2 linked regions of the Saccharicrinis fermentans DSM 9555 = JCM 21142 genome follow. The protein of the gene in region 1 interacts with the protein of each later gene in a pairwise test. Links are inferred from orthologs where the notes say so. Each region holds a gene or a part of one and is shown in the gene's direction. Other genes may lie near its edges. The genes, in order: CYTFE_RS0122855 and rlmB.

Evidence for each region.
Region 2: the proteins of CYTFE_RS0122855 (region 1) and rlmB interact in binary tests that used the Escherichia coli proteins (3 or more experiments, as listed by UniProt). The link is inferred for Saccharicrinis fermentans DSM 9555 = JCM 21142 from one-to-one orthologs.

What each region holds. Positions count from the first base shown.
Region 1 is NZ_KI912107.1:5,565,491-5,568,799, reverse strand. Bases 195-3,169 are described here. They hold CYTFE_RS0122855 (bifunctional ADP-dependent NAD(P)H-hydrate dehydratase/NAD(P)H-hydrate epimerase), read left to right. Parts: upstream 195-910; coding sequence 911-2,428; downstream 2,429-3,169. Other genes in these bases: CYTFE_RS0122850 (DUF4831 family protein), read left to right, coding at 2,557-3,169; CYTFE_RS0122860 (peptide MFS transporter), read right to left, coding at 195-725. Also shown: more of CYTFE_RS0122860, read right to left, coding at 1-194; more of CYTFE_RS0122850, read left to right, coding at 3,170-3,309. UniProt on the Escherichia coli protein: Bifunctional enzyme that catalyzes the epimerization of the S- and R-forms of NAD(P)HX and the dehydration of the S-form of NAD(P)HX at the expense of ADP, which is converted to AMP.
Region 2 is NZ_KI912107.1:1,776,124-1,779,432, reverse strand. What follows is about bases 286-3,260. They hold rlmB (23S rRNA (guanosine(2251)-2'-O)-methyltransferase RlmB), read left to right. Parts: upstream 286-1,390; coding sequence 1,391-2,131; downstream 2,132-3,260. Other genes in these bases: CYTFE_RS0107160 (uroporphyrinogen decarboxylase family protein), read left to right, coding at 2,271-3,260; CYTFE_RS0107170 (ABC-F family ATP-binding cassette domain-containing protein), read left to right, coding at 286-1,321. In the rest of the region: more of CYTFE_RS0107170, read left to right, coding at 1-285; more of CYTFE_RS0107160, read left to right, coding at 3,261-3,309. UniProt on the Escherichia coli protein: Specifically methylates the ribose of guanosine 2251 in 23S rRNA.

The sequences.
Region 1 (3,309 bases):
CAGTCAGCTTTATTTAATTTTTCCTTAATATTCCCATCATCATTAGGACAAAGACCTACACTATAGTTTGTACCACGTTGCTTAACGCTGGTTTCTCTTAGAAAAAACCATATCGTAGAGGCAATCATTCCAATACCAGCGGCTACGAATCCCCAATGCCAACCAATTTTTTCGGCCAGTGTACCACCAATAAAGTTAGTAATCAATGCTCCTAAGTTGATACCCATATAAAAGATGGTAAAGCCGTTGTCACGGTCATTATCTCCTTCTGGATAAAGCTTTCCTACCATAGTAGAAATAACAGGCTTAAAAAAACCATTCCCTAAAATCATCAATCCAAGTCCTGCATAAAGAGAGAACTGTTGAAGATGAAGGAGCTCACCTGTATGCGTCACTTTACCGTAATAAGATCCAAAGGCCATACCAAACTGCCCCAAGGACATCATGAGTGCCCCCACATACATGGAGAAACGCTGCCCCCAAAGTTTATCGGCAAGAATACCACCTATGATGGGCGTTAAATATACCAGAGATGTAAATAGGCCATATATTGAATACGCCTCAATCTTATCCAGACCAAATCCACCACTGGCTAATTCTGCGGTTAAAAAGAGTACAAAAAAGCCTCTCATACCATAGTAACTAAAACGCTCCCAGAATTCTGTGGCAAAAAGCGTGGACAAACCCATCGGATGTCCGAAAAATCCTTTATCTACCTTGCTCATATTTTTATAGTTCTAATAATTATATATTGTTTATGTTCAAACATTTTTCTTACCTATATTTGTAACTAGCTACAAATGTAGAAAAAACAGGGCATGAATATAGTACTTTTTGTCATGTTAGAAATATTTAACTGTTATTTTAATCGATTGTAAATTATAGGGTATTAACAAAAATCATAACAAAAGTGAAGATATTAACCCCAAAACAAACAAGGGAACTCGACCAATTTACCATAGATCACGAACCCATAGCCTCCATTGATTTGATGGAACGTGCTGCACAAAAATGTATGGATTGGATTATCTCAAACATAGATGCCTCCTCCTATTATATTTTTTGTGGAACGGGAAACAACGGTGGAGATGGTTTGGCAATCACACGCATGCTCGATCCTTTTCCTTATAATAAAAAAGCTTTTCTGATTCACTTTTCCGATAAGTTAAGCAAAGATGCGAAACTGAATTACAAACACCTAAAAAAAACAGATGCGGCCTGCCTCAGTCAAATAGATTTTTTGGAGGATATAGATTTCAATCAAATAGAACCGGATGCTATTATTATTGACGCTATTTTTGGATCTGGCTTAAATCGTCCCGTTGAAGGATTGGCCAAATTAGTGATTGAAAAAATAAATGAACTACCCAACAAAGTAATATCCATCGATATCCCTTCAGGCCTTATGGCCGAATATGACGAGTCCTATGCCGGTTCTCCTGCCATAATAAAAGCAGATATCACTTTAACTTTTCAAACTCCTAAACTATCTTTTCTCCTGCCAGAAAACAGCCAATTTGTTGGACATTGGCATGTGTTGGACATTGGCTTGTTAGCAGAATACATTGAAGAACAAAAAGAAACACATGTGTTGGTGGAGAAAGATTATATCACTTCTATTTACAAACACCGCCTCCAACATAGCCATAAAGGAAACTATGGTCACGCCCTCTTAATTGCAGGGTGTTATGGCAAAATGGGAGCCGCAATATTAGCCTCCAAAGGCTGCCTTAAGGCAGGAGTTGGCCTGCTAACAGTGCACGTTCCGCATTGGGGCTACAACATAATTCAATCCAGTGTACCCGAAGCTATGGCAAGTATCGACCGCTCAGAGATGATCTTCACAGAGTTCCCTGAACTAAATGGATTTAATGCCATTGCCATTGGCCCTGGACTAAACAAAAAGAAAAATTCGGTAGTGGCATTTGAAAATATGCTCAGCAAAATAGAACATCACAGCCTGGTAGTCGATGCAGACGGGTTGAATATATTGAGCGAAAACAAACACTTGCTTAATAAACTGCCTCAACAAACCATCTTAACTCCACACCCAAAAGAATTTGAACGCTTGGCAGGCTCTTGGAAAAATGACATGCACAGATTAAAGATACTAAAAGACTTCTGTCAACAATACCAAGTCATCACAGTTTTAAAAGGAGCCTATACCGTCACCTGCATGCCCGATGGCAGATGCTACTTTAATACCACTGGTAATCCTGGTATGGCAACTGCCGGAAGTGGAGATGTATTAACTGGTATAATTCTTGCTTTGCTTGCACAAAATTACCCCCCTGATAAAGCTGCCACCTTAGCTGTATACTTACATGGAAAAGCTGGAGACAAAGCCTTACTTCAGGAATCAAAAGAATCTTTAATAGCCTCTGACATAATAAGGAACCTAGGGAATGCGTTTAAAAGTTTAAATTGAATACAGGGGAAATAAAAAATATTGAATATATGTGTATGGTGAAACGAGCCATGAGAGTGATCTCTCACACAGGTGAATGATTATCACGGCGAGTTCCATATGACCATTAAGAAACAAATTATAAACATATGAAAATTAAAAGATATTATACTTTAATGGCGGGGGCACTCTTGATCTCCTCCTCCATACTTGCGCAAAAAAAAGAAAGCACTCTGGTTGATGTAAAACCCACCAGTCAGGTAGTGGATGCCACCACGCAATCTCTCACCTATATGCTACCTAAAACAAGCATTCGTGTGGATATTGAAATGGAAAAAACAATTAAAAAGGCAGGTCCATACTATAGATACTCACAACGCTATTTAAATCTTAGCAATGTAATAACAGAAGATAGTGAAGAATGGGTTATCAAAGGAGTACACATACATACTTCAGGAAAAGCGGATGAAGACAAAAGGTTTAGTATTTTCACAAAGGGTAACACTTCGGCACAAATGCTCACTTTAACTCCCGAAGGCATCTTGGCTGGCATCAATACAAGCTTACCCTTTTCCACACAGCTCCCCCCAAAAGAGCAACACCCTATACTGAGCCTAGATGAAATTGACTTTGACAATGTAGCGTTAAACGAGGAGTTACTTTACAAAACATCATCGGCAGCCATGGCGCAAGAAGCTGCCAACATGGTGTATCGCTTACGCAGTACACGAACCAATTTGCTTTCTGGCGAGTTAGAAAACCTACCTCCTGACGGAGAGGCATATAACACAATCTTAAAAGAAATTGAGAAACAAGAAAAAGATTTTGTCTCACTTTTTGCAGGCAAAACAATTACAGTATCTCTGACCCGAAGTTTTGAACTAACACCTGATCCATTAAGT
Region 2 (3,309 bases), 3.8 Mb from region 1 along the record:
GGTCTTGGTTTCTCATGACCGTGCTTTTTTGGATAATATAACCAAACGAACTATTGAAATTCAAATGGGAAAGATATATGATTACAAAGCTTCTTATACCAGATACCTTGAGCTGAGAGAAGAGCGAAAGGAACAGCAAATGGCAGCTTATCGTAATCAGCAGAAACTAATTGAAGACACAGAGAAATTTATTGAACGTTTTCGATATCAGGCAACCAAAGCGGTTCAGGTTCAGTCGCGCATTAAGCAACTGGAGAAATTGGATCGAATCGAGGTTGATGAGTTTGATAAATCGGCATTGAGGATTAAGTTTCCCCCGGCGCCGCATGCGGGAAGTATTACACTGGAAGGTAAACATGTTTCAAAAAGCTATGGTGAACATGAGGTTTTGTCTGATGTTGATTTTACCATTGAAAGAGGTGAAAAGGTTGCCTTTATAGGAAGAAATGGGGAGGGTAAAACTACCATGGCTAGGATGATTATGAATGAGATTAGCTTCACAGGTAGCATAAAATTAGGTCACCAGGTGAAAATAGGCTATTTTGCTCAGAATCAAGCCGACCTACTGGATGAAAGTGTTTCTGTACTTGAAACAATTGATCGTGTGGCGGTTGGTGATGTGAGGTTAAAGATTCGTGATTTATTGGGTGCTTTTATGTTTAGTGGTGAAGCGGTGGATAAAAAAGTATCGGTTTTGTCAGGAGGGGAAAGAACCCGCTTGGCAATGGTTAAACTGCTGCTTGAACCAGTGAACTTACTTATCCTGGATGAGCCAACAAACCATTTGGATATTAGATCTAAAGAACTATTGAAACAAGCGGTTAAAGATTTTGAGGGAACGGTGGTCGTGGTTTCTCATGATCGTGAATTCCTCGATGGCCTGGTGGATAAGGTTTATGAATTCCGTCATAAAAAAATGAAGGAACACCTAGGCGGTATCTATGAATTTCTGGAAAGAAAGAAAATGGAATCCTTGAAGGAAATGGAGTTGCAGAAACCGAATGGTAAAGCGGTGAAAGCCAAAGATAATGGGGGGGAGAATCAGGGGGCAAAACTATCTTACGAACAAAGAAAGGAAATTAGTAGAAGGGTTAAAAAAGCCCAGCAGCAAGTGGAGAAATGCGAAAAGAAAATAGCTCAACTGGAAGAGAATATTGTGGAGTTAGATAGATTGATGCAGATACCCCAAAATGCAAGTGATCCTGAATTTGTGCGAAAATATCAGGAACTGAATGTTTTACTGGAGAAAGAAATGGAACAATGGGAGACTTGTCAACAGGAATTAGATGAGGCTGAGTTGGAAAAGAGAAAATTGGATTAAATAAGATTTTTATAAGATATTAGCTTGGTAGTGGTTGTTGCTGTTATCAAATTTAAAAAAAATATAATTATGGCAGGGAAAAGTGATTTTTTATTTGGTATCAGATCGGTTATAGAAGCCATCCGTTCGGGTAAAGAAATTGAAAAGGTATTGGTGAAGAAGGGCTTGCAGGGAGAACTCTATGAGGAGTTGATTGATACCATGAAAGAAGCAAAAATCGCCTGGCAAACTGTACCTGTTGAGCGAATTAATCGGGCTACAAGAAAAAATCACCAGGGCGTGATTGCTTTTGTTTCTGCTATTACTTATCATGACCTTGAAAATACGCTTATAGGTCTGTTTGAAGAAGGAAAAAACCCATTGGTACTTGTTCTCGATGGAATCACTGATATTCGAAATATGGGTGCCATAGCTCGTTCTGCTGAATGTGCAGGTGTTAATGCCATTGTGATACCAGAAAAAGGTGGAGCTCCTATTAATGCGGATGCTGTAAAAACTTCGGCAGGTGCACTGCTTAATATACCAGTGTCTAGGGTTAAAAACCTATATAAATCTTTGGAGTATTTGCAAAATTCAGGTCTAAAGTTAGTGGCAGCTACAGAAAAAGCCAGTGAAAATTATACGAAGGTTGATTTTTCAGGCCCTACTGCCATTGTCATGGGGGCTGAAGATAAAGGGGTGTCATCTCAAATACTTAAAATATGTGATGCCGCTGCAAAAATTCCTATTGTTGGTACCATAGGTTCTTTAAATGTGTCTGTTGCTGCTGGAATATTGGTTTACGAGGCAGTTCGACAACGAAATGAATAGTTATATATAGTCGTGTTTGTTATCTATTGTTAATCAACCCTTTAATTTGTTTAATTTGTTATTTTAAAAAATATTTATAAATTTAGCTGGGTTTTGTACAAAGAAACTTGTATTTAACAACAGCCTTAAAACATCATTTATGAACCACAAAGAAAGAGTCTTAAAAGCTCTGAACAACGATGTTCCGGATAGGGTTCCATTTTTTTATTGGGATGTTCCGGAATTTGGTGAGAAAATGATCTCCTTTTTTGGTTTTACTGACCGCGATCAACTTCTAGAGCATCTGGATGTTGATTTTAGATGGGTGGAACCAAAATATATAGGACCTCAGTTAGTTGATAGTAACAACAAGTGTAAAAAAGACATTTGGGGAGTAGGTTACTCTCGCATTAAAAAAGGTAAATTTAGCTATTGGCAAGCTACCGACTTTCCGCTGAAAGGGATTACTGATCCGGCCGCTTTGTCCGACTTCGATTGGCCATCAAATGCACTCTTCGATTTTAATTCCCTGAATGCCCAATTGGAAAAGTATAAGGATTATGCAATCATGACTGCGCCTGGATATTCCTCACCAGGTTTATTTCGTATTGTGCAACGTTTAATTGGACGGGATAGCTTTATGGAAGTCATGATGTCACATCCTAAATTTTTTAAAGCCCTTTGCGATAAGGTGATAGATTTTTATAGTAGCTTTATTGATGAATTTTTTGAAGTCGCCCAAAATCGGGTGGACTTTATTAGAGTGGCCGATGATTTCGGTTCGCAAACTGGTTTAACCATTGGACATGACCATTGGGATAATTACATTCGGCCATCTATAGATGCTTTTACAGCTAAACCCAAAGCGTTGGGTGTGCACTTTTATATGCATAGCTGTGGTGGGGTTCGTAAACTTTTGCCTAATTTTATTAGCGCAGGAGCTGAAGTGTTGGACCCTATACAAACCAGGGCAGCAGGTATGGATCCTGAGGGCTTGAAAAAAGATTATGGTAAGTTGATTACTTTTTGCGGTGCCGTGGATGAAGAACTGTTGCTACGAAAAGGTACGCCAAAACAAGTAAAAGAGGGTGTGAATAGTCTCTTGGATGTAATGGCGCCCGGAGGGCGATTTATCTTAGGGCCTAGTCATAAAATTAAGGTGGAAACACCTGTTGAAAATGTAATTGCAATGTATGAAG